4 regions of the Rossellomorea sp. NRS-1567 genome follow, and region 2 is predicted to be linked to each of the others. Evidence: riboswitches for the same ligand, from Rfam matches in the RefSeq annotation. Region 2 holds a riboswitch; each other region holds the start of a gene.

Region 1 (7,571 bases), on a different contig from region 2:
TCGACTTGTTCGATGTACCAGAAGGTGAGCGGCTGATTCGTCACGGATTCTTTTTGTTTGTTGAACCGGAGGATGAGGAAAGGTCCGTCCCTCATTACCGGGAGTATTTCTGGAAGATTCTGCAGTTTCTTCATGAGGAGGATGAGGAGGCTTGGCCAGAGGATTATCCGGAGGATCCGGATCATCATTTGTGGGCATTTTCGTTTGCCGGGGAGCCGTTTTTCGTGTTTGGGAATGCTCCTGCTTATAAGCAGCGAAAGACGAGAGACCTTGGGAATAGCTTGGTATTAGGCTTTCAGCCGAGAAGGATCTTTGAAGGGTTGGAAGGAACGTCAAAGGGTGGCATTATGTCCCGTGAGAAAGTAAGGGAGCGGGTCGAGAAGTGGGACGGCTTACCGAAGCATCCGAATATCAGCCATTACGGGGATCCTGAACACCGTGAATGGAAGCAATACTTCATTGGAGACGATGTGGAGCCGATTGAAGGCAAATGCCCTTTTCACCATAATTAAGAGAAAGAGTGTCAGGTCAAGCCTGACACTCTTTTCCTTAATAAATATCCACATTTCCACTGGAAACCGAAACATTGATGTTGTATTTACCAGACCCTGCCACACCTGAAATATCGCCATCTTCTATCTTCTGATTCTTTAATGGCAGGTTGCAGGAGATATCTCCGCTGCTTGCTTTTCCGTTCAGCTTAAAGCTTGCATCTTCCGGCAGATCCAGGTTGACACCTCCAGAGCTTACATCAAAATTCAGGTCTCCCTTTAGAGTGTCCATCGAGACTGTTAATTCACCAGATGATAAGTCACCTTCCAGAGGACCTTCGTAGTTCGACAATTCTACGTCCCCGGAGCTGATGTCCACATTCCCTTCTTTTGTAGAGAGAGCATTCACGACCAAGTCTCCGGAAGAACCATCATGTTCGAATGCATTCGTCTCAAGGTTTTCAAGAGTCATGTTTCCGGAACCCATTTCTACAGTTAACTCATCCAGCTTCATTCGATTCGTTTCGGATTCTCCTGCAAACTGCAGGTTACCGGAGCCAATCTCGATTTCCATGCTTCGATCATATTCTTTTGGAATGTACACGGTTACGTTTGATTTGCGGTTGAATCCTATCCATTCATACCATTTATGCTTTACAGCCACTTCAATGGTGTCTCCTTTTTTAGCTAAAGTCAGCGCTCCTTTTCCTTCAATGTCGACCTTTACTTCATTCTGATCCACAGGAATGACTTCTGTGTCGCTGCCTTCCATTTTAAGATCGATGTGATCGATTCTGTCCGTTACCCCGATGCGTTCCCCTGACTTACTTTCTTTAGCAAATAACGATGTATTGTCATTCAGGATGACGTATAGGGTTCCAAGTGCAAGCAGTGCAATGATCACGGCAAAAGCATTTTTCATTAATATCCCTCACTTTGGTTTGTTTTTCCATTTTATAGTTTTATTTTAATGCAGCTGCCGGTTCATCACAATGAGCCATGGGATTATTTTTGAATCAGACCAGAGGCCGAGTTCGGTGCAGGCTATGTAATAGAAAAAGACCGGTCATAGAGGTGACCGGTCTGAACCTTTATTTTGCGATAAACATCTGCGTCCAATAGATTCCCTGGCTTGGATCCTTCGCTGTTCCCACGCCAATATGAGTGACTTGTTTGTTTAAAATGTTTTTGCGGTGTCCGGGACTGTTCATCCAAGCGTTAACGACAGATTCAGGTGTTTTTTGTCCAACGGCAATGTTCTCTGCTGCCGTGGAGTAATCCACCCCGAAGTTCTCCATCATTTCAAAAGGAGACCCATACGTTGGAGAAGTATGAGAGAAATAGTCATTTTCCTTCATGTCTTCTGATTTCATCTCCGCTACATTCGCTAACTCTCCATCCATTTTCAAGGCACCAAGTCCATTTTTCTTGCGTTCCTGGTTGGTTAAATCAACTACCTGCTTCACAAATCCACTTGCATCGGATGCCTGTGCATCCTGTTTGGGCTGACCCTCTGCAGGTGGTTCCGGTTTTGCCGTATTCGGTTCTTGTGCAGGCTGATTCGGCTGACGGGCTTCTTCATTACCTGGCGCATTTTCCCCTGGGTCTAGGTGGGTAAATTCACGTAAGTCCCCATTGGGGTCTATCGGAGCCATGAAACGGTGAAGGGGAGTTTGGTTACCTTGCATTCCATCCATCCGATCTCTACCACCGTTATCATAAGTTACAGGATCGTAATTCACGTTTTGTGTATCCATCAGGTTATCGTTTGCATCGTTATTGTTACAGGCAGTCATCAGCATAAACGGGATGACAGCACAGGCTGTAATGGAAAAAAATCGTTTTCTCATGTCAGGTCCTCCAATGTTTTTAATTGCCTTTTACAAGCATTTAACAGTCTTTAATATGTACTCTCTACGTGCTCTTTATCCTGTTAAAAATAGGGTTGCCTCTTTCTTAAAGAGGGTTTTGTGATTTAGGCACGAATAGTATTGATAAGAAAAAAAGGGGGTAATTCATCCATGGAACGAAAGAGATTACGGGAATTGGGAGGAAGTATCGGCTCCTATACATGTGGGAAATATAACAGCATTACCGATATTGAGGGAGTGAAGGTCGGACATAAAACCCTTCACTATGAGAATGAGGGTACCGTGGTACGAACGGGTGTAACGGCGGTATTACCTCATTCCGGCAATCTGTTTCGTGATAAGGTATGCACGGGTTACCATGTGATCAATGGCTTTGGAAAAACAGTCGGGACGATTCAAATGGAGGAGCTGGGTGTCCTTGAAAGTCCGATTCTCTTGACGAATACTCTTTCAGTTGGAGATGTGTTAAAAGGGACGGTTCAATATATGCTGGACGAGACACCTGAAATCGGAGACACAACGGGGACAGTAAATGTCGTTGTGGGAGAATGCAATGATGGGTTCTTGAATGATATCCGCGGTCTTCATGTAAAGCCTGAAGATGCCCGGGAAGCCATTGTTCATGCACAATCTGGACCTGTCGATGAAGGGTGCGTTGGAGCGGGGACGGGAATGCTTTGTTTCGGTTACAAAGGTGGAATAGGGACGAGTTCCAGGGAGTATACTTTTGGAGGTGAGAAGTATACGGTGGGTGCCCTCGTGTTAACAAATTTCGGTCAGAGGAAAGATCTAAGGGTTCCCATTCTTAACAACGGGGAGGATCAAAATGCACCGGATGGATCAATCATGATCATCCTTGCGACGGATGCACCTCTAAACGAAAGGCAGCTTAAACGACTGGCGAAACGTGCTTCATTCGGCCTTTCAAGAACGGGTTCATATGCAGCTCATGGGAGTGGTGATGTTGTTCTTGCGTTTTCTACTGCACACCGCATTCCACATCAGCCTTCCAGTGATAACACGATTCCGTACGGTTTCATTAAAGAAGACGGACCGATCATCTCTACTCTATTTGAAATGGCAGTGGATAGTGTAGAAGAAGCCATATGGAACTCTCTCTGTAAAGCGGAAACCACAACGGGGAGGAATGGACGGAAGGTGGAAGCGGTGCCTTTAGATTTACTTTATGGACTGGTGAAATAAGAACAGTGTTACCTATTCAGGATTTTTTCTTTAATGAAAATTTATTTAACCAACAAATAAATGGGGTATACCATACATATGTGTACGAATTATTGGTTGAAGGAAGTGACAGTCATGAATGATACCCCTATGCCTCTTTCGTTTTTCCAACAGCCCACTTTGGAACTTGCAAAGTCTTTGTTGGGATGTGTGTTATTGAAAGAGACGGAGGAGGGAACAGCTTCAGGTTATATTGTGGAGACGGAAGCGTACTTAGGGCCAGCGGATCGGGCGGCTCACAGCTATGGGAATAGACGGACGAAGCGGACGGAAGTCATGTTTCAGGAAGCCGGCAGGATCTATACATACGTTATGCATACTCACTGCCTGGTCAATGTAGTGAGCGGGGAAAAAGAGAAACCCGAAGCGATTCTCATTAGAGCGGTCGAACCCCTTGAAGGCTTGGAGCTAATGGAAAGAAGAAGACCGGGTCATGTGAGAAAAAATTGGACAAGTGGTCCAGGAAAGCTGACAAAAGCGTTAGGCATTACAATGGAGGATTACGGGGGCAGCTTTTTGGAACCCCCTCTCATCATTTCAAAGGGATACCAGCCTGAAGACATCGTGGAAGGAAAACGAATTGGAATCGATAACTCGGGAGAAGCCAGGGATTATCCGTGGAGGTTCTGGGTAAAGGGCAATCCTTATGTATCAAGATAATCATTTTTGGGAATTTTCTAATAATCAATTAAAAAATAACCCATAAGTACTATGTTTGTGGTATATTTTTCTTATAAGATAAAATCATATACTGACAATTCGAATGGGAGCTTTGAACCTAAATGATAGATGGGCGCTTACATTTAGGGGAGCTAGTAGCGCAACCGGCCACATACGAACGTAGGAATACGTTTTTGTGTGGTTTTTTTTATAAACTATAGAGAGTATAGGGGTCCTATGAATATCTTTACTATTTTTCAAAACGACTATATTTATCATGATTTTCAGCCCTTATATGAAATGGGCAAGCATCAATCCCTCTATGCATATGAGGGCCTGTTACGAAACAAGTATAACGAAAATCCCGAAAATGTTTTTCAGTCTGCGATGAAAGCCAACATCTTGTATAAGCTTGATACCTTATCCATTTCAAAAGCTCTTGAAAGCTTTACAGAGAAGGGACTGAAGGATTGTAAGTTATTTCTTAATATTTATATCACAACGATTCTTCACCCAAGCTTTCATACCTATTTTTATGACCTGATGAAGAAACATCCGGACATATTGGGGCGTCTCGTGCTGGAGATTAATGAGTCGAGTGCGGAGGAGCTGTGGCAGAACCCAATATTAAAAGAGTCTCTTAAAGAACTTAAGCAATATGGTGTTTGGTATGCGATTGATGACTTCGGGCAAGGGACCTCTTCCATCAAGAAATCCATTGAATATGAACCGGAGATCATTAAACTCGATCGTTATTTTGCTTTGAATCTGGCTCAAGATGATAAGAAACAACGATTCCTTTCCTTTTTTAATCAATTCTACGGTAAGGATACGTTAATTGTGTTAGAAGGCATTGAAACCAAACAGGATATGCAAGTGGCAAAGGATATTGGGATTACAATCGGGCAAGGCTATTATCTGGGAAGGCCGAGTCGATTATTAGCTTAAACAGGAAGGGTGACTCTGAAATGTAGGAGTCACCTTTTTTCGTGGACATCTACTATGAGATTGTCCGAATTAAAATAAAATTGAAAATATTTAACATTTCCATTAAACTGAGGAAAAAGAGAAAAAAAGGGGATCAGGGTATGAGGCTTCTCACATTTCCGCTGAAATTTATGTTCTATTATATTCTCGGATTGATCGGTATTCTAGCCGTGAGTATTGCTCCTGAAGTATTTAAGGAGAAGGGTTTATACAATTTAGTCGGATTCATGGAAGAGTTTTTTAAGTTTGTTTTTGTATTTATGGACGGTGAAAATTGGAGCTATTCTTATAAAGGGATAACAGTCGATTTTCTGGACATGCTTTGGGGACCTTATCTGTATTCTTTACAGATTATCGGTGGAGCATTGGGTTTAGGCCTGGGAACAGCATTTGTCCTTACCATCTTCACAGTGTTTTTGCCCCGATGGGTTACGTCTTCTCTAAAGAAGGTATTAAACCTCTTTGAGACGGTGCCTGACTTAATGTTTGCGTTTATGCTTCAGCTTTTGATTGTCTATGTCTTTAAACATTTTGGCTTTGAATTAATGAGCTTTACAGAGCTCGGAGATGAAAAGATCTTTCTTGCTCCCATCATCACACTATCCATTATTCCCATGATCTCTTTCTTTCGGATTCTTCTTTTTATTATGGAAGAAGAAATGCTTAAGCCGCATATTGAGTTTGCCCAAAGTAAAGGCATGTCGAAAGGCAGAATCCTATTTGCCCACATATTGAAAAATATTTCTCCCAGTCTGTTTTATCATGGAAAGCTGATCATATGGGGGATGCTTTCGAGCTTATTCATCATTGAAACGATTTTCAATATGAGGGGAATCACGTATTATATCGTCCAAGACTTCAGACCAATGGTCATAGCCATCTCACTGATTATGATATACACGCCTTTTTTTGTCGTGTATCAAGGGGTATATCTATGGATTAATCGGGAGGGAAGCGTCGATCACACCAAATATAATAAGGATAAAACGAAGTGGAAAGAATGGAAGATATGGAGCTGGCTTTCTACTATTAGACGGCTTTGGTGGCAGCATATGCATAATGGGAAGTTTGCCGCAGGGTTTAGTGTCATCTTTCTCTTGATTGCTGTCAGTTTCTTTTATCCAATGATGAAAGAAGATCCGATTAAACAAATTCAGTTTATGAAAAATGATGAGGGACGTATCATCAGTGCACCTCCACATAAGCCATTTGGAGAGATGATACTGGGGTCTGATTTCTTCGGTTATAGCATCCTCGACCAACTGATTGTTGGGGCAAAGTATACCCTACTCTTTGCACTGGTTGTCGCTTCTCTAAGGGTGATAGGTGGATTCTATCTTGGAATAGTCTATCATTTTCATTTAAAAGAAAACAGAAAAAAGTGGCTTGATCGCATGGTGGATTCCATTCATTTCCTTCCTTTAAGTCTCATTGCGTATCTTCTATTAAGACCAGTACTTTGGGGATTGCCCGTGTTAGGATGGGATCACTCCATCTTTGAAAGACTCGTTTTCGAAGCTGTCGTGTTAACGATACTTGTGCTCCCGTTAACGACGGTTTTAATAGGAAATGAACTGAAGATATTAGGAAAACAGGATTTTGTTCTGTCGGCGAAGCTCTTAGGGGGAAGTAATCGTCATTTGCTATGGACGCATCTATTCCCTCACTTGGCACCAAGATTATTCATTATATGGGGGCAGCAGTTTATCCAAACGCTTCTCATTCTTGTGCATCTGGGATTGTTTCATCTGTTTTTGGGAGGAACGATCATCACAGGAGGACTGGTACCCGATCCTCCGAAATCAGGAACATTTGAATGGTCAGGTCTGATCAGTTCCACTAAAGATTCCCTTATGACAGGAAAGTACTGGATTGTCATTGCTCCGTTAGCGGCCTTTATGATTGCCATCATCGCCATGCAGTTGATTGTGCAAGGTGTGAAGGAACTCCAGCAAACAAAGGTAGGGGTACTGGCGAACAACACTCCAATTAAGAACAAACATAAGCTGGTGAAGAAGAAAACCTACCATCCAGTAGTGGAAGACTTTCATTTAGTTCGACAACAATCCTTTAAGGGATAGAGGAGGGAACAAAGATTGAATAGAAAAAGTCCTAAATTGCCACTGACTGATGAAGAGAGAGCATCGCTTCGTAAAGAGAAAATCAGATTGGGAGACATCTTCGAATGGTCTCCCGATGCATTAAGTGAAAAACTTAATATCTCCCTGGATAGAGCCCGATACTTAGTCGGCATGTCCATATTTCAACGAATTCCGTCAATCGGACCGAATATGGCGCATAACGTCGTTGAAGATCTTGG
Region 2 (7,571 bases):
CTGTTGTGCCAATTCCCACAAAACTCGTGCCAAAATGTGAACAACCGGAATCATTAACATTCACCACGGGAGAAGATCTAATGCAACATCGCTCTCTTACCAATCAAAAAAACGCCGGCTCCCCAAAAGGAAACCGACTCAATATGAAGACAATAAGGGGAATTACTGCTTACGTTACTCACTGCTACACATGTATATTTCTAATGAGGCATATTTGAGGCATGTTGCGATGACCATTGGAATTTGAGACAGCTGCTTATTAGGTTGGTTGGATTGTTCGTATGGAAAGAATTCTGGGTGGAGTTTTTTTTATGACGAGGTTTTCAAAACTGGACTCGGGTATTCGTATCCTTGCTCAAGGGCTGTCACCCGTTGAGATAAATAGAAATTTTCGACGTTTGCTCTTGCTACTTTTTTGATGAGGTCTTCTGTTAACTTTTCCATTCTGTCAATTCTTTGTTCAAGATCTTGCAGTGTGGCCACAACTCCATCTCCCTTAAATAAATATTAAAACGGTAATTCGATTGGCTCTTTCTTGCTTGGCTCTGGTGCTTCTGCAGTTTCCCTTCTGCTGTCCATAAAGCGGACATTTTCAGCCACGACTTCGGTTACATACGTTCGTTTTCCTTGATCGTTATCAAAATAACGGGTTTGGATTCGACCGGTCACGCCAACGACAGATCCTTTCCGGCAGTATTTCTCCGTATTGTCTGCTGCCCGGTTCCATATGGTGCAGAGCACGAAGTCTGTCTCAATTTGGCCTTTTTGATTCTTGTAGTTACGATTCACAGCTATCGTAGCGTTAAGTATCGATTTTCCTTCCAATGTTTTTCTTGCTTCAGGATCTTTGGTCAGCCTTCCAACGAGGGTCACTTGGTTGATCAATTGTATTCTTTCCTCCTTTCTCTTAAGCTGCTTTCATCTTACAATCTTCTGTCTCATCTTGTAAAATCGTGAATTTCCGAAATTCGAGGCAAAAATGGCTTGAATTTCGGAAATTCCCCTAGGGAGATTTTACGTTTTTTACTCAAAAACGGGGCCAAAATCACAAAATTGCATCTTTCGTCCTTTTTTTTCATTGAGGAATTTGTTAGGGAAACAATTCCTACTATGATATAATTTTATAAAACCTTTAAATGGGAGATGTTCGTTCATGAAAACCTTTAAAGTTATTTCACTGCAAGTAGTGGAGAACGATGAACTGCGTGACTTTGAGATAGTGGACGGTCTGATTATTAATAAAGAGGATGGGCAAAGTACGTGGCTTGTCGAAACGTACTTGTCGAATAAATATATCGAGTTCTTTCAAGAGGCTCAGCAACGAAAGGAAGATTTGGAAATCCAGGTCGTGATTTCTAATAAGGCCAATGACCCGGCTGCGTTCATGACTACAATCCGTTGTATTAAAGAGATGGATGAGCATATCAGTATTATGTTTGAGGGGAAATTGAAAAAACAGAGGAATGAATATGCAGAATTACTCCTTGATGACTTAGTACAAAAAGGATATTCGGGCGAAGAGTTAATCCGTGAGTTCCGTGAGAAAATGGTATCGAAGCCAAGGATTCCGGCAACGGCAAAACCTAGCGTTTAATTGTACAAAATTATGTAATATTCATCTGTTTGATTATGATATAATTGTATTAATATTGTGGCTTCTTATATGAAGTTCTTAGGTAGGTGTTCCCTGTGATTGGAGAAAGAGTAAAGAAATACAGACAAGAAAAACGCATGTCCATGACAGAGCTTGCTGATAAAGCCGGTGTTGCAAAGTCATACTTGAGTTCAATAGAGCGTAACCTTCAACAAAACCCTTCTATCCAATTCCTTGAGAAAGTTTCAGCTGCTTTAGGGATTCCGATGGATGCTCTTTTACACGATCTACCAGATGATCAAAATATCGATCATGAGTGGCTTAAGATTGCAGAAGAAGCCATGGATTCTGGAATTACCAAGGAGCAGTTCAGGGAATTCATTGAATTTAACAAGTGGAAATTAGGCAATAAATAAAGTCTTGCGAGGGATTCGCAAGACTTTATTTATATTAAATCACTTTGTACTCGGCTTTTACGTCCTGGGGTCGCTTTTGTAAATACTCCCTAATCTGTTCCTTAGAAATACCTGCTTCTAAAGCTTGTCTGACCAAATCTACCCATTCTTGATCCAATACTTTGTTCCCCAATTTGTTTCCCCTCCTAAAATACACTAAACGTATTCCAGGCAATCCAGCCGCCGTCGTATTAATATGGAGCATCTAACTATCACTTAATCCAAGTATGTGTAAAAAATTATGTAAGTCTTACAGACGAGTGATATATACTATTAATACTGTAGACCTGTGACTTTGCGTCCCCACTTTTCAATGGGTTTGCCTTTTTCTGATCCTGTCTTTATCTTTGATATACCAATAGTACCACTTTTTGTTAATATTTTTTGTCTTTTCTGATATCTTTTTTACACTTTTTTCCTACAACAGCATACTTTTTCCGACAAATACTCTGTTAATTTTTAAATATAGAGAGGATTTTTGCTATTCTATAATATGATTCGTCGAAACTTCAAAAATACTTTTGACCCATCCCTTTTTTGTAAGCCTCTAATTTTTTTCTTAATGGAAGTATATTGCCAAGCCTTAGAGAAGATGCATAAAAAGGTGAATTTGTTAAATTATTTCCACATGAGGGGCATATCCAATCGCCTAATTCAGTGCTACTAAAAGAGGAACGTGTACATCTACTACATACTTTTTTATACATACAACACCCCTATTGAGTTTTTTGTTCATTATAGTGAACAAAATTAATTATATACCAATTAATAGGTAATTCAACTTTATTTTTCCATAAAACACACTGAAAATAAGTACTATCCTTGAAATATCTTTTAATTGCTTAAAATCCCTAACTTTATCGTTCTTAATAGAGAATTCCTGTTTTAACTCTAAAAAATAAAGCGCAGAAGCTTTTAGCCTCTGCGCTCAACTCTATTACTCGTCCTTCTTATCCTGATCCTGCATATCCTTATCATCTTCTACAGCATCTTCCTCAGGCGTGTTATTATCCTTCGCTGCATCTTTGTCGCCTTGCTCGTTTTTGTCCTCTGATTCAGGGTAATTTTCTTCACCCATGTCCCCGTTATTTTCGTTCATGCCATCATCTTCAGGCACTTCTTCTTCTGTTGGAGCCTCGTCTTCCGGAGGTGGCTCCTGATTTGCGTTACATCCTACAAGAAGCATGGCAGCAAGTGCTGAACCACCAAGAATGGATAATAATTTTTTGCTCATGATGTATTACTCCTTTCTAACGTGTATGTTAGTTAATGTAAGACCGTTACTTTGGTCTTTCGTTAGCATTCCCTGAAAATGAATTAATTTGCATTTTGAGAGAAATTTTTTGGGGAAATTGGATTTTGAGCAAGTGAAGAGTTGAAACCAAAAAAAATGGACCTGAAGTGAACGAATCACAACAAGCCCAGTTTGCACATTTTTATTGTTTATCTCCTAAAGCGAACATCATTTCTAATTCGCAGGCAACCTCACCATCAACCGTCGCCACGCCTTTTCCTTTACCGATCGGCCCTTTAAAACGGATCATTTCAACTTCAAGTCTCAGCTGGTCTCCCGGTTTCACTTGACGCTTGAAGCGACATTTATCAATGCCTGTGAAAAAAGCTAAACGCCCGCGGTTATCTTCCACTTTCAGCATGGCCACAGCACCGACCTGAGCAAGTGCCTCCACAATCAACACACCTGGCATTACAGGGTAATCAGGGAAATGCCCATTGAAGAATTCCTCATTCGCAGTAACATTCTTAATCCCAACCGCTTTCTTGCCATCTTCCACTTCAAGAATTCTATCCACCAACAAAAACGGATAACGATGGGGAACGATCTCTTTAATCTGATTAATATCAAGCATTCAAAATTCCTCCTACCAATATGTATGTACACCTTATTGTACAGAAATTGTGCGTGTAATAGCAACAGGAGAGGGACGGACCTTGAAAACATCTGACTTTGCTATGTAAACCCTTTTATATCAAGGTTTGTTGTTCAAAAGAGAACATACTCGAGGTCCGTCCCTCTCTAAACCCAATTGAAAAAGGATCGCCCCTTTACTAAGTGAGCAATCCTGCGTAGATTTTGGTTATATTTGATGATGACCGGCTGGCAAGTTTTCTTCTTCGAAAAGAGGGACGGACCTCGAATCAAAGCTCCATCGCAGCGAAACCCCTTTATATCAGGATTCATTGCAGAAAAGCTAAATATTCCGAGGTCCGTCCCTCAAAAAGTTATCAAGAAATTATTTCTTCATAACGATATCAATTATGTGCTGCCAGGTTTCTGCTTTGAAGACGTCGGCTGCTTTGCCGTCTCCGATGCCTGCGAAGCCAATGACGGCACCCAGTGCGAGACTTCCTGCAAGAAGGAGGATGAACAGAAGGATTCTGAGCCAAATTGGCAGCATGCGGACGCGTACCCAACGCGCAGGCTTGGATTCGTCCTTTTGCTTGGCTTTCTTTTCTGTTTTTACTGATTCTCTTGTCGTTTTTTCTTCTTGTAGTAGCTCTTTTTCACTCATAGCATTTAACTCCTTTTAGCGTATCCCATTTACAAGGCCCATCATTTGATCTGCAAGGGAGATCGAGCGGGACTGAAATTGGTATGATCGTTGGACATTCAGCATGTCCGTCATTTCTTTGCCGATATCAACGTTCGATCCCTCTAACGAGTTCTGGACCATTGAAATATCAGAGCGTGCTCCTCCAACGACATTCGTTACGACTTCATCTTCCGTAACCCCGAGTTCGTCAAGGTTCTCTGAAAAACCTAACAGATTACCGCCAAACTGCTGCAGAAATTGAGACTTTTCAACCGTGACGATACCTAAGTTGAATCGCTCTTCTACGCCGCCTGCATCCGTAACCGTCAGGATTCCATTACCCCCTAACTGGAAAGAAGACGCATCTTCTGAAAATGTAATATAGTTATCGTTCTCATCCAGGACCGGTAATCCGCTTCCGTTCACGAGCATCGCTTCCCCATTCCCGGTTGGACTGACAAAGAATGCTCCGTCTCTCGTATAGCGCACGGCACTTGAATTGTCATCCTGAGCAAGAACTTTAAAGAACTGCCCCACACCGGTTAAAGCAAAATCCAGCGAGCGACCCGTTGATTTCAAAGAACCCTGGTTCAGGATCAGTTGAGATTGTGAAAGCTTTGCGCCACTGCCTTCCCTTACTCCAAGAGGGGTAAGTCTGCCTGCTTCAAACTCTTCCACACGCTGATTGTTCACCTGTTGCACAAGCAGCTCTGAGAATGTCGCTTCCCGGCGCTTGTATCCATTTGTATCTGCGTTCGACAGATTGTGACCGATCATGTCCATTTGTTTCTGCAATTGACCCAATGTGTTGGTTGCTGTAATCATCGTTCGATTCATGACGTGTTCCCCCCTAATTATAAGGTATTCAGTGACGAAATTCATTTACAATCTTTAACTATCAGTTGACACGACCGATTTCGTTGGCTGCTTTTTCCATACTTCGATCATAGGCCTGGAGTACTTTCTGATTTGCTTCAAAGGATCTGTACGCTGATAACATATCCGTCATCGTACGGGATGCATCGACATTGGACCGTTCAAGGAAACCTTGCTTGGTGGTAAAAGAAACATTGGCTTCTTCATAGGCATCCGGAAGAGGCACATTTCCTTCTGTTGCAAATAGTCCGTCTCCCTGTTTCACAAGTCGGTTGGGGTCTTCTGAATAGCCTACTCCCAGAGTAGCGACAATATTTTCATCGACAAGAATCTGACCCTTCTCCCCAACAGTGAACTGGTCACTGTCTAATTGAATACGCTCGCCATTTTCATCCAGCATATAAAAACCACTGTTCGTCGTGAGAAATCCGTTTCCGTTCACAGTCAGGTTCCCATTTCGTGTATAGCGTGGATTTCCATCCGCACCTTCAACCGCCAGAAACACCGATCCATTAGCCGGCATCGACACGTCCAAGAGTGCAATGTCCAGGCTTCTTCCAGTCTCCTGAAGATCCCCCTGTAAAAATGAAGGGATTGTTTCCTGCATATACACGCCCGTATTAAGTGCCCCCACTTTCTGATTGAAAGGAAGGGAGATTGGTTTCTCCGTCGGAATCGACGTAGAATCCATCCGCTCCATGAGCATTTCCGGAAACGCCCGCATCGATGCCTGGTCCGCTTTAAAACCCGGTGTATTCGCATTCGATATATTATTCGTTAACATTTCAGTCTTGCGTTGCTGCGAAAGCATCCCTGATGCAACTGTATAAAATCCGCGAAACATATTTTCACCTCATAACTTTACCTTTTATATATCGGATGACTGGTGCACTATTTTTATAAAAGAAATTTATATAATGCTTCTTCTGGAAATTTTATCGATATTCTCAAGCATTAATCCTGTTCCAATCGCTACACAATCCATAGGGTTTTCAGCAATGAGAACCGGTACTTTCAGTTCTTCCGCAAGAAGGGTGTCCATTCCGTGAAGAAGCGCTCCCCCTCCTGTTAAAATAACACCGCGGTCAATGATATCCGCTGATAATTCAGGTGGAGTCTTTTCAAGGACATTTTTAGCAGCTTGTACGATCACGGCCACTGATTCACGAAGAGCCCCTTCGATTTCCGTTGATGTCACGGTAATCGTGCGTGGAAGACCGGACACCATGTCACGGCCACGGATGCTCATTTCTTTTCGATCTTCATCCAGGGTTTCAGAGAATACCGTCCCGATGTTCACCTTGATATCTTCCGCTGTACGCTCCCCGATCAGAAGCTTGTACTCTTTTTTAATATAGTTCAGGATTTCATGATCAAATTTATCACCAGCCATTTTGATGGACTGACTCGTCACGATGTCACCCATGGAAAGAACCGCAACATCCGTCGTTCCTCCACCGATGTCCACAACCATGTTTCCTGTTGGATTGAAAATATCCATTCCTGCACCGATTGCAGCGACTTTAGGCTCTTCTTCTAAATAAATCTTCTTCCCACCGCTCTTTTCAGCCGCTTCTCTGATCGCCTTTTGCTCGACACTCGTGATGTTCGTTGGGCAGCAAATCAAGATTCTTGGTTTAGAAAGAAACCCTTTTACATTCAATTTATTAATAAAATGCTTCAGCATTGCTTCTGTTACATCAAAGTCTGCGATGACCCCGTCTTTTAACGGACGAGTCGCCACAATATTTCCAGGAGTACGCCCAACCATACGACGGGCTTCCTCTCCTACAGCTAATACCTTACCTGTATTCTTATCCAAAGCCACAACCGATGGCTCATTCAAGACAATCCCTTTTCCTTTAACATGAATTAAAACATTAGCCGTACCAAGATCAATCCCAATATCTTTCGCGAACATCTTGTGTTTCTCCCTTCTTCTTCTACAAATTCATCATCATATTTCATCTATGGTTTCATCTTAATGTCATTACGTAAAAACGTTAAGTCAAAACTTTCACCTAATTAATTATTTTACCATAAATATGTCGAAGGGAGCTATTATTTGTCAAAAAAATGTATTGAGTTTGTTAT
Region 3 (7,571 bases), on a different contig from region 2:
TTTCCAACTAAGACTCCTGCTGTGATATCACTGTGTCCACCGATATACTTCGTGGCACTGTGTGCGACCAGGTCCACCCCTTCTAAGAAAGGCTGGCGCATAAACGGTGTGGCAAATGTGTTGTCGATCATCGTTTTCAGGTTGTGTTTTTCCGCGAATTCGACCATTTTCGGGATATCTTCCACTCGCATAAACGGGTTTGTGACGGTCTCACTGTAGAGGAGTTTGGTTTGTGGAGTAATGGCCTCCTCTAATTCTTCCACACTTGTAAAATCAACGAATGAAGTGGAAATACCGAATGATTTCAGCTCTTCTTTCAGCATATGGAACGTACCGCCGTATAAATCCTCAGCGGCAATAATATGATCGCCTGATTGCACAACAGCAAGGATTCCAACAAGGATGGCCGATAATCCAGAAGAGGTTGCGACACCTGCCTGGGCTCCTTCCAAGTCAGCTACCATCTTACCAAGCTCGTCTGTATTCGGATTTCCCGTTCTTGTGTAGAGATAAGGTGATTTCCCTTCATAGAAACCCTCCAACTCTTCTAAAGAGGTAAAAGAAAAGGCAGATGTTTGATAAATCGGTGTCGTCTTACTGCGGATTTCCTCAGTTCCTTTTAACTGACTATGTACGACCTTCGTTGTGAACTTCATCTCTGTCATCCTTCCTGAATCAACGTATTTTTAAAAGTGTATCATATTCAGAAGATTGTGAGGAGTAGGATGTACCCGAAGGCATAAAAAAACACCTGCCCAATTGCAACAGGTGCTCTGCGTTTTATTGAACGTTATCTAAACATCCGATCAGGCGATTTTCAATATCCAATGCCAGGTTTTTCAATTTATCGTTATCCACCATTTCGATCAGCTTGCTTGGCTTTGCCATACCGATTTTGGTTGCTCCGCCTTCTGTGTATACCGTCACTTTACAAGGGAGGAAGTAGCTTACGAGCATGCTTTCTTCCAGCACCTTTTTAGCTTCATGTGGATTACACACCTCTAATACGACTACTTCTTCATTGAAATCAAGGCCCTTATCCTGCAGCTTCTGGGCAAGATCGAGATTCCATAGCACGCCAAAGCTTTCATCTTTCAGAGCGGTTTCTACCGCTTCCACTGCTTCTTTCACACTCATTGAAACTTCCTTTGTGTAATGAAACATGTTCATATCTCCTCCTTTTTTTATCACATTCTTTTAATACCTCATAGCGTATAAGGTCAAACATCGATATTCAGAGGTCCGTCCCTCTCCATTATTCCATTCCTTCCACCATTTTACCCATCATTTCTTCGTTCATGGGGCCGACGATTTTGTGTTGGATGATGCCTTTGGTGTCGATCATGTAGGTTGTGGGGATAGTGAAGGCCCGGTATTCGTCTCCGATTTCTCCCTTTTCATCCATGGGGATGGGAAAGGTGAGTTCATAGCCGTCGATGAATTCATGGACGGCCTTTTCCCCTTCGTCCATGGAGGTCAGGTTGACGGCAAGGATTTCAACGTTTTCTTTATCTGCATTGTTCTCGTAATAACTCTGCATATGGGGCATTTCAGCTTTACATGGCGGACACCAGGTAGCCCAGAAGTTCAGGATCACTTTTTCACCTTGATAATCTGAAAGCTTTACGGCTTCACCATCTAAAGTGGTTAATTCAAAATCCGGAGCGCGATCCCCTTTGGCGAGCCCCTGCTCTGCATTAGACAGATCCATGGATTCATTGGCTAATTGGGCAGCCTCTTCCCTGGCCTTCTTTTCCTGCTGATCCTGAAAAAAGTTCGCTAAGAAAATGCCGATCAGAAGCGCAACGATGGCCAACGCAAAATTTCGTTTATTCATTGTGTTTCCTCCTTACTTTTAAAAGAAAGATGAAATAGGTCATCATGATCAGATAGGTCCAGGCTGTGACGTTAAATTCAAAACCGCCAATGAAGGCACTTAGAAATAGCTGGACTAATGTAAACATGACCAATAACTGTCCTGCCCAGATATCGCTGCCGGGATCACCGGTTTTTTTTATGAAAAAGACAAGGATAAGTAGATTGAGCAGTACTTGAATACCAGCTAGAAGATAGTGGTGATGAAGCATTTGAAGGACAGCTTCATAGACAAGAACCGTGACCATCCATGAAATGATGGTAATAGACGGATGATCTACTTTTTTAACAAATATGTAAGTAAGGGCTGCTATGAGTCCTAACCAGTACCCAATGGTTCCTCCGTGAAAATAGAGTATCGTAATGGGATGCTCCATGACCGTTTGAAAGTCAACCACAATCACACTCAGCTTCCAGACGAGTAAAAAGGTAAATATACTATTGGAATACCAGTCGCTCGCCTTTCTATTCCAGAAGAAGAGGAACAAGAAAGTCAGCATGAACGAGGCGATAATGGATCCCCATGAAGCCGGGAATGTGAAGGAGCCTATAGTGTACCACTGTTGTGTCATGATATTCTCCTTAAATCATTCTTTATTTAGGAATGGGAAGTCGTATTTCAAAGGTATGGTAAGAGCTATCTGTTACGAGGGAAAGGTCTCCTCCATGAGCTTGCACAATTTCTTTTGCAATTGCGAGTCCCAGTCCGGTTCCACCTGTCACCAGGGAACGTGAAGCATCCACTCGATAAAAACGTTCGAAAATAAGCTCGCTTTCTTCGATGGGAATCCTTCTTCCTTTATGTGAAAAACGGATAAGGTAATGTTCCTTCTCTATATAGCCGTCTATCCTTACCTTCTGCCCATTGTCATAATCCACAATATTTTGAAGGATATTGCTAAGGACTTGATTGAGTCCATCTGTGCTCCCTTCCAGAGTGAAAGGCTTAAGGTTGTAGTCCAATTCCATACCTTTCTCAAGAAATTTGACGTGAAAGATGGTGATCCGTCTCTTTATGAGTTCGTGGATGAGAATTTCTTCATGGTTGAAGTTCTTCATTTCTCCATCCGGGGTCCATTGATTGATCCGGCCGAGTTGTTCCAGCAATCGTTCGATTCGTGCCGTTTCTTCTTGAAGTGAGCGATACATCTCTTGGTCCCCTTCAATAACCCCTTTTTCAAGTCCTTCGAGATAGCCTGATAAATTCGTCAGGGGGGTTCTTAATTCATGAGACAGATCTCTCAGCAAACGATTTTGCTTTGCTTTTATGATAGCCGTTCTTTCTGATAGTTCATTGAAGGCATCATTCAGTTCTTTCACCTCATAGATCAGTGGATTCTTTAGCTTTGTCGGGTGCTTCCCTTTTTGCAGCTCTTGAGTTGCTGCGGTTAATTTTTTTAGAGGATGAATCAACCATTTTAATAAAATGAAATGAAATCCACCTGCAAGGATGAATGCCAAAATACTTACTTTCACTAAATACTGATTTAGAAGGATTTCTAAGTCAGTTCCTGTAATCTCTTGCTGATTCACTAGTGTACATGCATAGTTTTTAACAGTGAATCCTGCAATGACAATGACTATGGCAATGATGATTGTGTTAAGGAAAGTCAACTGGGTGAAGACCCCCCACACTTTTTTCCTCTTAAGCATCAAACTTATACCCCATCCCTCTAACGGTTTGGATAAATGGTTGACGCGTCAATTCTTGAAGTTTTTGACGAAGGTGGCGGATATGGACATCAATCGTTCGTTCCGAAACCACTTTTTGATTCATGTCATACAGGGAATCAAGAATCTGTTGTCTTGAAATCACTTGACCAGCATGCGTCATTAAAAAGTGAAGGATCCTGAATTCGAAAGTCGTTAATTCCAGGACGTCCCCTTTATAGGTGACCTCACCCTTCAAAGGCTTCAACGTCAACCCTTTCCTACTGAGCTTCTGGCAGCGTGTCCCTGTTCTGCGCAGCACAGTGTCCACGCGGGTAACGAGCTCAGATGGACTAAATGGCTTTGTGACATAATCATCCGCTCCAGCTTTCAACCCATAAATCCGCTCTTCTTCATTCGTTTTTGCCGTAACGAAAATAATGCCGATATCACTTTTCTCTTCTTCCCGTATCCACCTGCAAAGCTCTTCTCCTTGAGTTTTCGGAAGCATCAAGTCCAGTATCGCAAAGCATGGGTCATGTTCTTTGAACAGTTGTTTCCCTTCTTCACCATCACTTGCTTCAAATACCTCGTATCCTTCTTTTTCGAGGAAGAGCTTGATTAGCTTACGGATCTTCATATCGTCTTCAACAATCATAATCGTCTTATTTTGAACCTTCATACTATCCCCCTATGTTGAGAAGAGACTAAATACGGATAGATACGAGCTGATTTGCTGCATCTTCCCACTGAACACCAGAAATCCCAATGCAATCATCAATGCTCCATTGATTTTAGAAAGCTTTGGTAAGATTTTATTGACCACTTTCATTACGGTAAATGTCTTCGTGATCAGCAGTGAGATCAGCAGGAACGGTACCGCCAAACCAAGCGAATACACAATGAGCAGCACGACTCCCTGAGTCAATGTACTGCTGGCACTTGCTAGTAAAAGAATGGAAGAAAGGGTTAATCCCACACATGGTGACCATCCGCTGGCAAAGGCCATGCCCAGCAGGATAGAACCCACAGCTGTCCCTTTTTTCCTTGTTTCAAGCTTTCTCGTATCTTTCATTAAGAAAGAAAAGCTAAGCCAGCCCATCATCTGTAAACCAAATACAATAATCAGAATCCCTGCAATCTGTTCAATATAAATCCGATATTCTGAGAAAATCTCTCCAAGGAAGCTGGCAGAGGCCCCCATTAGAATGAAGATGAGGGAAAATCCTGCAATAAAACCAAATGACCTAAGTAAGACCACCGATCTTTCCACCTGCATTTGTCCTTCTCTTGCCTGTCCACCTGTTAAATGACTTACGTAAGCCGGGAGAAGCGGAAACACACAAGGTGAAAAAAAGGATAGTGCCCCGGCGGCTAATGCAAACCAAATCGATACTTCCGTCATACTGTTCACTCCTTTACATGAACAGTATGAACAGGAAATGTTAATGTTTGATTAAGATAGCTATCTTTATTTCCTGTATATCGATGCTCCCTACCCTTTTTTCACGACAATATAATAAACCGATGGATGCAAGTGACCTAATATTGTATGGAACCCGGATGATTGGAGCTGTCGATCGAGTTCCCCGGAAGAAATCCGATGATCTAAAGGTGGTCCCATTTCTGAATCTACCTTTTCCCAATCCAGGATCAGCCAAATTCCATCTTCCTTCAGCATATCGTGTAGATCCTGAAATACTTTGATCAGGTCGGGAACTTCGTGCAAGACAAAGGCGGATACGATTTTATCCAAGGTACCTTTGTTGAAGCTGAGGTATTCCAGGGATGATTTCACATACACGATATTGTCTACATTTTCTTCGTTTGCACGGTGTTTCAGGTATTCCAGCATCTCCTGCTGCAGATCTACTGCCTGGACCTTTGTTTCAACCGTTTTGGCAATGGGGAGAGTCAGATAGCCATTTCCACAGCCTAAGTCGGCTACGATATCGTCTTTATTGAGTTTGAGAAGTTCGAGTGCTTGGTCCACTGGTACGAGCTCCTGACGTTTTGGATCGAGGAGCTTTGAAGCTTTATGATGTTCGAATAAATCTCCTGTCATTTAGATTCCTCCGTTCGGTAAATATACCCTATTATGTATTAGTATCTTAAATTCTACATATACAAGCAAGTTATTTACTCATAGTGTATCCTATATGAGAATTATTACAGATTTACAGAAAGAGTGTGTGTCTAATCATTGAAATATGCACGAACTACTCCCATATGAGATGACTGTATATTAGGAACAAGGGCTTGAAGAGCAATTACTGCCTGTTACATAAATAAAACCGAATGCCGGATTGGATCCGCATTCGGTTTTTATGCTGCTTTTAATCCTTCTAAAATAAGCATAAAGTATGTAACTGTATTTCCACCACGGCGATGGATGATTTCAATGTCGTTTAGTATCCTCTTAACCTCTTCTGAGCCGAGATTTTCAATAATCATCTCGGTGATCTCTTCTGCTGAATATTCACCAACATAGGTGTACTTTAATGCAGTACGGTTCCTTCTACAAAAACTTCTTAATTGCCTTTTTAATTCAGTCGATTCCAACATCATCATCCTTACTACAGATTCAAATCCTACTATACTGGACATATAGATAAAAAAATCCCACCAAAAAGGCAGGCGAAATGATACTAATAAAGCGTCCTAATTAGTATTCATTGTAATCCATTGTTTTCGGTAACCCGGCGATCATTATTTTAAGATAAAAAATGGAAGACCCGTGGTTTTGCGTCCTAATTTTTCAATTAGTTTGCCTTTTCGAAGGACTATACAAATCAAGGTAATATAGTTGTCATTATACTAGAAGAAAAAGGATATGAAAACAGTCATGAGAATAATATTCCATTCCATTTCCTTACATCTTTATGTAATACAAAAAAAATGAATTATATCCATAAAAGAAACCCCGCTCATGGCGGGGTTTTCTAATTAAAAGTTAATATATTGACGTGGATTTACAGCATTGGATTTCGATGCATTCCATGAACCTGCGTGAAGTTCAAAGTGTAAATGCTGACCGAAAGAGTATCCTGTGTTACCCATGTAACCAATTCTGTCACCTTTGTTCACTGCTTGTCCAGAGCTTACTGATGAAGAAGCCATGTGGGCATAAACCGTTGTGAAGGTTTGACCATTAATTGAGTGAGTGATGTAAACTACATTTCCATAGCTTGAGCTGTACTGACTCTTGATGACATATCCATCAGCTGCTGCTGAGATTGGAACACTGCCTCTTGCCGCGATATCTGTACCATAATGGAAACGTTGCTTACCGTTCAATGTGTCCCAGCCAAAGTTTGTTGTAATCGTTCCATAAGCTGGAGCTGTCCAGGCACCGGCACTTACTGGTGCACTTGGAGCTGATGGGGCAGGGGCAGGTGCTGCAGAAGAAGAACCACCACCGCTATTGCTGCTCGCAGTTGCTTGTTGTTGTTCTGCTGCACGTTTTGCCGCTTCAGCTTCCGCTTGACGCTTGCGTTCGATTTCACGCTGGCGTGCAAGTTCTGCTAGACGTGCTTGTTCAGCCTGGATTTCACCTTCAAGCTGGTGTTCCATTTTAGAAAGCTCATCAGATTCTTTTTGAAGATCTTTTTTCTCCACTTCCAAAGAAGCCTGCTGCGCTTCTAGCTGCTTGAATAAATCCGCTTTTTTAGCTTTTTGACTATCAAGATCTTTTTTCAAAGACTCCAGACTTGCTTTAGTAGATTCTAATTCTGCAAGCTTGCCTTCTACTTCTTCTTGTTTCTTTTCTAATTCAGCCTGATCACGTTTTTGTTCGTCCATGATCTTCTTATCTGCACTTACGATTGTATTGACTGCTGTTACACGGTTGATGAAGTCACCGAAGCTGTCCGCGCCAAGTAGTACATCAAGATAGTTTGCAGAGCCGCCTTTTTCCTGGATGGCACGGGCACGTTCTTTTAATAGTTCGTTACGTTCTTCTATCTTTTTCTTTAGAACTTCAATTTCTTCTTTAAGTTTATTGATTTCTGCTGTTGTTTCGTCAATCTCTTTTGTTTTCTCGGTAA
Region 4 (7,571 bases), on a different contig from region 2:
GTTTCACCGTACACGTACACGACAATTTCATTGCTGCCGGCACTTGCGGAGAAGTCTTGTGAAGCCCATTCCCCTTTATCTGTTGTTTCTTGCAGTTCTTTAATGACTTGTTCTTTTTCTTCAGAAAAATTCTCTGTATCTTCGCTATATTGAACATAGAATATTGCGTTGTTTGAGCTTCCCGGACTCATTGGATTCTCTCCACCAACCGAGTACTGAATCGTCTCAGCCCCAATACGTTCTTGGAAATACTCTTCTGCATCTTGAGCGATTGTATTTACATCTTCTTCTGTTTGACCAGGTTCCGGTTTATACGTTGCCATGATCATCTTTTCTTCATCTGATGGAAGGAAACTTACTCCTATCAGCGGAACCAGGAACAAGCTTCCAACCAGCATCGCGACAGCCAGGATGGACGTGATGATTTTATGGTTCAGCGTCCAATTTAATACGCCCTTGTACCACTGCGCTAAGCGGCTTTGCTTTTCCACATGCTTCTTCCCGACACCTTTTTTAAACATCGAGTGAGCAAGCATCGGAACAATCGTTACTGCCACAAGAAGTGAAGCCAATAGGGCAAACACGATGGTCAATGCGAATGGAAGGAATAATTCCCCGATCATTCCTTGAACCAATCCTAATGGAAGGAACACAGCGATCGTTACAATCGTGGAAGACGCGATTGGAACGAACATTTCCTTCGTTGCTTCCCGGATCAATTCTTTCCCTTTCAACATCTCACCTTTAAGGGACATCCGTCGGTAGATGTTCTCCACTACTACGATGGAGTCATCAATGACCCGTCCAATGGCTACAGTCATGGCCCCAAGCGTCATGATATTTAACGTGATATCCATCTGTTTTAAAAGTAAAATCGCGATTAATAGCGATAGGGGAATCGATACGACGGAGATTAGCGTCGATTTAATATCCCGTAAGAATAGCAGGATGATGATGACCGCAAATATGGCACCAAATAATGCCTTATTCAGCATGGTACTGACTGATTCCTCAATCGGTTCGCCTTGGTCAAAGGTAGAGATGATTTCAACCCCATCCAGGTCTTTTTCAAAAGCTTTCACTTCTTCTTTTACCGCGTTTACTACGTCTACCGTATTGGCATCTGCTGTTTTCACGACTTGAAGTCCGATGGATTCCTTCCCATTGGTTCTTGAAATCGATTCGGCTTTCCCTTTTAGCTGGATATCAGCAATGTCTGATAGTTGTACGGTCGGGATTTTCATCCCGGCAGGTGCTTCACCGGCAGGCTCAGGCTGAGCTTGAGGAGTTTGTCCCCCGGGTGTTTGCGTTTGCCCTTGTGGAGCTTCCATGGACCCAGCTGAAGGCATCACAGGAATCTTCATCTCTTTCAAATCTTCGATCGTTGTAATATTTCCATCAACCATCACAGATTTTTGACTGTCTTTAAACGTGTAAAGTCCTAATGGTGCTGTCACATTAGAACCTTTGATCATATTCTGGACCGTTTCTTCGGTTAAGCCGTATTGAACAAGCTTTTCCTGATCAAAAACGACTTGTGCTTCTTGAACTTGTTGACCTGAAACTTGAACAGATGCTACCCCATCCACTCCTTCTAACTGTGGTACGATTGTTTCTTCTACAGTCGAAGTTAATTGAGCAAGAGATTGGTCCTCATTTGCTACACTGAGTGCGATGATCGGGAAAGCGTTAAAGCTTAATCTTGATACCTCCGGCTCATTCACCCCTTCTGGAAAAGGGAGATCCGAAAGAGCATCTTCCACTTCAGTCTTTGCTTCGTCCATATCTTTCGAAAACTTGTATTCTATCTGAACGGCTGAAGCATTTTGATAAGACGTGGAGCTGACAACATTTACCCCATTTAAATTCTTCAAACGTTTTTCGATTGGTTCAGAAACCTTTTCGGCTACATCTTCAGGAGTGGCTCCCGGATACACCGTCGTAACACTTACAATCGGGGTATTAATGTTTGGTAAGGTTTCGAGTTTCATATTAAATCCTGAATATAAGCCTGCAATAATGACGATGATGGTCATTAACCATACGGCAAACTTATTCTTGAGTACGAAATTAATAATACTATTCACTCTTTATTCGTCCCTTCTATCATTTTTCTGACCGACTAGTCATAACACAATCTAATATAACTGACCGTACAGTCATAAGTCAATATACTTATAAAAGAAAAGGTTTATTTTTTGTGACCAATCGGTCATAATGAAGGTAAGGAGTTTATCAAGGAGAGGAAAGCATGAAGGAAAAAGAGAAATTAATTATTGAAACATCGATCAAGCTGTTTGCCACAAAAGGATTTAACGCCACCTCGGTGCAAGAAATCGTGAACGAGTGTGAGATATCAAAAGGTGCATTCTATTTGTATTTCAAATCAAAGGAAGCCCTTCTGTTAGCCATCATGAATTACTATTTTAAAATGATCACGGCTAAAGTAAATGAGATTGAAGACGAGGATTTGCCTCCTTATGAAAAATTCCAAAAGCAATTAGAGTGTCAGTTTATTGAAATCTGTAAACATAAAGAGTTCATCATCATGCAGATCAGAGAGAATGCCATGCCGTTTAACGATGAAATCCATGATCTCCTCAGTGAGATGAAAATGGACACCCATCGCTATTATAAAAGAAGATTATATGGGATATACGGAAAGAAAATCGAGCCCTACTTCTGGGATATCACCATGATGATTCAAGGTTTTTTCCATTCTTATTTAGAATTGGTGATGCTTGATAAAATCGAATTGGATTTTGCCTATTTATCCCGATTCATTTTGAAACGTACGGATGATTTGGTGGAAGGTCTACTAAAAAGCGGGGATCAGCCTGTCCTTTCCTTTGAAAAAGTGGAGGATCTGGTAAAGGATTTCACTTTATCTAACAGGATCAATGAGTCTACACTTGTTCATATGATCGAGGATGCACGTGAAGTAGCAGAGGACGAAAACACCAAAATTTCGTTGGAAGTCATTCAAGAGGAAATTCAAAAGGATGGAACCCGGCCGGTCGTCATCAAAGGAATGATTGTGAATCTTGAAGAGGACCTGTCACTGAAGCATCTCGTGAATGCCTTGAGACATTTTTATGCATTCTGACCGCGAAAGACCCGCTTAGTTCAAGTGCGGGTCTTTTGTTTTGCTGATGTTATTCTACAGCTGCTGAATTTGATCCGATTCATGGAAGGTTACTTTTTCACCGTCAGGGCAATTGGCGGCACGGTACATTCCATAAGCCACCTGACGTCCCGAAATGCTTCTGTATTTTTTCAGCCTGCCTACCATTACCGGGCGGATGGCTCTGGAGAAGAGTTCTCCCGCTTTTTCCCCAAGGCGGAATTCATCTCTTTCCCCTAAAAGAAGGGATGGCCTGAAAATGTGCAGGGCGGGATAATACAGGGCTATTAAGTCTTCCTCGAGCTCCCCTTTCACCTTACTATAAAAGAACGGTGAAGCGGAACTCGCCCCAATAGCTGATATGACCATATATTGTTTGGCTCCATGGTCTTTACCGAGCCTTCCTAGTTGAACGGGGTACTCGTAATCTACCTCTCTAAACGCTTCCTTCGTCTGCGCTTTCTTGATGGTCGTTCCAAGACAACAAAATACATCATCGATTTCCTCGTGTGGCAGGAGCTTCATCTGATCGAATGGGATGATTCGTTCATCCAACTTCTCATGCTTCACCCCGCTGCTTCTTCTCACGAACGAAATCACTTTTTTATACTCGGGACTCTTGATCAGTATTTCAATCAGGTGTGAACCAACCAAACCTGTGGATCCTGCAACTAGGGCAACCTTTGTCATCTGCATTCCCTCTCTCTTTTTAGTGACATGTTTATTTCAATAACCTATTCCAGCCTTTGTAGTGGTGAACAGAAATACCTGTCGGATGCGGCTGGCAGCTTGGCGACCATTCCAAAGAGTGGCAGGCCCATCACTTTGTTTCCTTGTCTTTCAACAAGTTTGCCTTTTTCAGTTTGTTTTATTCTTCCTTTTAAGTATAGAGTTTTTTCCTTTATTGAAAAGATGAAATTTCCGAAAAAGGATAACTTACCTTTATATGTGAAACCCTAACATAAATTGTCTATGCTCAATTTCATTCTTTTTCTTTACAACTCTTTTCTACCTGTGAGATAGTAGGAGCTTGTGTTTTTTCATAGGAAAAAAATAAAGGAGCATTTGTCTTATATGTCTACTAAAAATCATTACACATCCAAAATTGATTGGCCCGTATTTGCCATCAGTGGAGGATTATTAATCGCTTTCGTTATCGCAGCTTTTCTAAGTCTAGACAGCGTAACCGCATTTGTGAATGGAGGCTTCGCCTGGTCTTCGAAATACTTTGGTGCTTTCTGGCAGGTGTTAATGCTACTGCATTTTCTTGTGGCACTTTACATTGCATTCTCTAAATATGGGAATGTACGGTTAGGGTTTATGGAAAAACCGGAGATTGGAACGTATAAATGGTTATCGATCATAATGGCAACCTTACTTGCAGGGGGCGGCGTGTTCTGGGCAGCTGCTGAGCCAATGTATCACTTTATGACGGTTCCTCCAATGCATGAAGGAATCACTGCTAAAACCCAGGAAGCAATCATGCCTGCCTTGGCACAAAGTTATATGCACTGGGGCTTTCTCGCTTGGGCAATCTTAGGAACTTTGAGTGCCGTCGTTATGATGTACGGCCATTACCATAGAGGGATGCCACTGAAACCGCGAACTCTGCTATATCCCATATTCGGCGAAAAGCTTAAAACGAGCATCCTTGGAACGTTCATTGATGCATTTGCCATTATTGCTGTAGCGGCTGGTACAATCGGACCGATTGGATTCCTCGGTTTACAGGCTAGTTACGGTCTGTCTACTCTTTTCGGCATACTGACCAGTTCTCCACGCAGCTTGCCATCATTATCTGTTTAGTGATTGTCTCCACCGTGTCAGCTGCGACAGGAATTCATAAAGGTATACAAATCCTGAGTAATTTTAATGTACGCTTGGCCTTCGGATTGATTCTATTCGTCTTACTATTCGGTCCCGGAGGATTCATTATCGATTCCTTCGTCTCCTCATTCGGGTACTATGTGGATCACTTTATTCAGATCAGTACATTCCGGTCGGATACAAGTTGGTTGGGGAGCTGGACCGTGTTTTTCTGGGGATGGTTCATTGGGTATGGACCTATGATGGCTATTCTTGTAAGCCGTATTTCACGCGGCAGAACAATCCGTCAAATTATTCTGGCCATTGCGATCATCGCTCCCATTGTCACCACCTTCTGGTTTACCGTTGTAGGTGGCTCAGGTATATTCTATGAATTGCAAAATCCAGGGAGTGTCTCACAGGAATTAATGAGTGGAGGTATGCCTGCTGCAATGATCGCCATCACAAACCAACTGCCAGTCGCAGGGATTATTTCACCACTATTTCTATTGCTAACGATCATTTTTGTCATCACAACAGGAGATTCAATGTCCTATACAATTGCGATGGCCGTTTCCGGAGAAGGAGATCCCAAGGTTTCCTTACGTGTATTCTGGGCAATTTTGATGGGCTTCATCGCAGCAATCCTTCTTTATATAGGTGATGGGAGTGTTACAGCACTCCAGAACTTTATCGTAGTAACCGCTGTTCCCGTCTCACTTCTTTTATTACCAATGCTATGGCTCGCACCAAAAGTATCAAAAGAGTTGTTGATCGAACAGTCACGTCAAACAAAATAATATTAAAAGCGCCAATCCACTTTATGATTGGCGCTTCTTATTTTACTAACGATTCACACTTCAAACACGATGGATTACTTCCTACAACTCTTCATCCTCAAAAAATTGCTGTAATTTCTCATCTTGTTCAGGGTCTGCATTTTCAGACGCATATGGATTATCCTTGACTCCTGCCGTATCCATATTTGTTTTGATGGCGAGAAACGGTCCTTTCGGTTCCTCTGCTATGACTCGGTCGTTTAACTGTTTGAAATCCGGCAGGTCTTTATTCACTTTATCTTCTTCCTTCAATTGTTTCACCACCATTCTTATAAGCGATTAGAATAATATCCTCGTTCGTTTGCTGACGAAGTTCACTCTCCATATTCTGCACTTGATTCAACGTATCTTCTGATAGGTTGGCCACCTGAAACTCTTTATTCATCCTATTCTTCACCTCTTAACTATTTTCGTTTGCTTGTCCGATTTCTTTTTCGGCAATGAACCCGTTCCCTTCTTCTATTGCATGATGTTCCTCTACTGACTCTCCAGGAACATACACTTGACTGGGGTTGCGAACCTCATTGTTCAGTGTAAACTCAGGATTAAGCGGTGTATCCATACGTAGATCTTCAGGTTTCTTATGATCTCTCATTATTCCACCTCCAATATTTAGTATGGCTACTGATAAAAAAAATCATCCACATTTCATGTGGAACAAAAAAAAGCGTTAAGCAACTTATGCTGCTTAACGCCCCGATTCATCTTCAAACCCACGTATAATCCCTTCCCCAGCTATCCCGGGCAAGATCTTTGATTTCATCGACAATCTCATTTTCCACAGCAAAAGCATCCCCCTGTTCATAAGGGTTGTAGTGGAAAGCGTAAAGCCTGGAAACAAACTCGTGAAACGGAAGAGAGCATTCTCCTTCCAGTTCCCCATTTTCCATGACAGAAGGTTCGATACCCTGACCCCAGTTCTGGGAGCCGTCGTTATTCGGATTATAGAAATAGATCCGATATTCTCCCTTGGGATCTTGGGTGATTCTCAGAATCGAAACGGCATGGAAACCAAGAAGCTTTCCATGAACATTTGTGATGAAGATCCCGACCGGATTCGGATAGATCAACCCGTAGTCATCATTGTATTCCGGGTGGTGAGTGGCATAGAACAGGCGAACGAATCCCGGATAGTCAGAAATGAGGCCTGTTAATGAATCAATGACAGTGCTAAACCCTTTTTGAACCCAATCTCCATAAAATTCCGGATTCACCCAGCGGTGTCCATCTTCCCCTCTAAGCGATACACGCCTCATCATCTCACTGTAAATACGGTCAAGATGAGGAACGAGAACAAGTGACACAGGATCAAGCTCTTGATGAAGCTCAGGCGCCAGCCCTCCACTTAATTCTTTCGAATGGACCGGTGTACCTTCAAACATAATATCGATATCTCCGTCCCTCGCTGCCCTTGGAATCAGTTCGAGTAAGTACCCCGGAGCATGCTGTGCCCAAAGGCTGATACCCCGCGCTGTTTGACAGGTCGGATTTAAGCCTTGGCCAATTCCGATAGGTTGACCGAGGACATTGATGACACCGGCAAGAAGGACAGAATTCGCTGTAATTCCGTCTCCTGTTTTACACGAATTAAGGAGCGTCTTCCGTACTTCCGGTCGAATATCAAGCTCAATCAGCCTTTTCAATCCCGGTGATACTGGAGATGATGATAATACACCCCGTTCAAGCATAAGAGCGAGTCCATAAACCGATTGCTTTGTTGCTGGATAGATGGCCACTTTTATGAGCTGAAAGACGAGTTCCTTATGTTCATCCAAGTTTGCCTTTCCTTTGTCATTTAACTG

What was found. Region 2 has a riboswitch for cyclic di-GMP ahead of ACIFOD_RS12205 (anti-repressor SinI family protein). Riboswitches for the same ligand answer to the same signal wherever they lie in the genome.
Region 1: it holds a riboswitch for cyclic di-GMP, as region 2 does, so the genes downstream of both, ACIFOD_RS04240 (EAL domain-containing protein) here and ACIFOD_RS12205 (anti-repressor SinI family protein) in region 2, are expected to answer to the same signal.
Region 3: it holds a riboswitch for cyclic di-GMP, as region 2 does, so the genes downstream of both, ACIFOD_RS08480 (hypothetical protein) here and ACIFOD_RS12205 (anti-repressor SinI family protein) in region 2, are expected to answer to the same signal.
Region 4: it holds a riboswitch for cyclic di-GMP, as region 2 does, so the genes downstream of both, ACIFOD_RS17220 (NAD-dependent epimerase/dehydratase family protein) here and ACIFOD_RS12205 (anti-repressor SinI family protein) in region 2, are expected to answer to the same signal.

What each region holds. Positions count from the first base shown of each region.
Region 1 covers NZ_JBITPL010000006.1:55,151-62,721, reverse strand. Annotated here, with positions in the region: gene ACIFOD_RS04265 (YqcI/YcgG family protein) at 1-512, shown strand, start outside; gene liaG (LiaG family protein) at 550-1,413, opposite strand; gene ACIFOD_RS04255 (CAP domain-containing protein) at 1,583-2,341, opposite strand; gene ACIFOD_RS04250 (P1 family peptidase) at 2,513-3,565, shown strand; gene ACIFOD_RS04245 (DNA-3-methyladenine glycosylase) at 3,680-4,264, shown strand; cyclic di-GMP riboswitch class II at 4,363-4,443, shown strand; gene ACIFOD_RS04240 (EAL domain-containing protein) at 4,502-5,212, shown strand; gene ACIFOD_RS04235 (ABC transporter permease subunit) at 5,353-7,332, shown strand; gene ACIFOD_RS04230 (helix-hairpin-helix domain-containing protein) at 7,348-7,571, shown strand, end outside.
Region 2 covers NZ_JBITPL010000016.1:154,700-162,270, forward strand. Annotated here, with positions in the region: gene ACIFOD_RS12185 (hypothetical protein) at 310-483, opposite strand; gene ACIFOD_RS12190 (single-stranded DNA-binding protein) at 508-885, opposite strand; gene ACIFOD_RS12195 (YwpF-like family protein) at 1,154-1,594, shown strand; gene ACIFOD_RS12200 (helix-turn-helix domain-containing protein) at 1,690-2,010, shown strand; gene ACIFOD_RS12205 (anti-repressor SinI family protein) at 2,045-2,182, opposite strand; cyclic di-GMP riboswitch class I at 2,290-2,383, opposite strand; gene ACIFOD_RS12210 (hypothetical protein) at 2,987-3,283, opposite strand; gene fabZ (3-hydroxyacyl-ACP dehydratase FabZ) at 3,486-3,917, opposite strand; gene ACIFOD_RS12220 (DNA-directed RNA polymerase subunit beta) at 4,302-4,580, opposite strand; gene ACIFOD_RS12225 (flagellar hook-basal body protein) at 4,596-5,438, opposite strand; gene ACIFOD_RS12230 (flagellar hook-basal body protein) at 5,500-6,321, opposite strand; gene ACIFOD_RS12235 (rod shape-determining protein) at 6,388-7,398, opposite strand.
Region 3 covers NZ_JBITPL010000014.1:112,759-120,329, reverse strand. Annotated here, with positions in the region: gene ACIFOD_RS08520 (trans-sulfuration enzyme family protein) at 1-656, opposite strand, end outside; gene ACIFOD_RS08515 (DUF302 domain-containing protein) at 781-1,164, opposite strand; gene ACIFOD_RS08510 (redoxin domain-containing protein) at 1,256-1,837, opposite strand; gene ACIFOD_RS08505 (hypothetical protein) at 1,830-2,447, opposite strand; gene ACIFOD_RS08500 (HAMP domain-containing sensor histidine kinase) at 2,470-3,528, opposite strand; gene ACIFOD_RS08495 (response regulator transcription factor) at 3,521-4,207, opposite strand; gene ACIFOD_RS08490 (cytochrome c biogenesis CcdA family protein) at 4,217-4,930, opposite strand; gene ACIFOD_RS08485 (class I SAM-dependent methyltransferase) at 5,021-5,590, opposite strand; gene ACIFOD_RS08480 (hypothetical protein) at 5,851-6,132, opposite strand; cyclic di-GMP riboswitch class I at 6,216-6,307, opposite strand; gene ACIFOD_RS08475 (murein hydrolase activator EnvC family protein) at 6,472-7,571, opposite strand, start outside.
Region 4 covers NZ_JBITPL010000024.1:159,650-167,220, forward strand. Annotated here, with positions in the region: gene ACIFOD_RS17210 (efflux RND transporter permease subunit) at 1-2,087, opposite strand, end outside; gene ACIFOD_RS17215 (TetR/AcrR family transcriptional regulator) at 2,252-3,106, shown strand; gene ACIFOD_RS17220 (NAD-dependent epimerase/dehydratase family protein) at 3,161-3,814, opposite strand; cyclic di-GMP riboswitch class I at 3,905-3,988, opposite strand; partial or broken gene ACIFOD_RS17225 (BCCT family transporter) at 4,199-5,730, shown strand; gene ACIFOD_RS17230 (hypothetical protein) at 5,812-6,036, opposite strand; gene ACIFOD_RS17235 (hypothetical protein) at 6,005-6,154, opposite strand; gene ACIFOD_RS17240 (hypothetical protein) at 6,170-6,364, opposite strand; gene ACIFOD_RS17245 (hypothetical protein) at 6,477-7,571, opposite strand, start outside.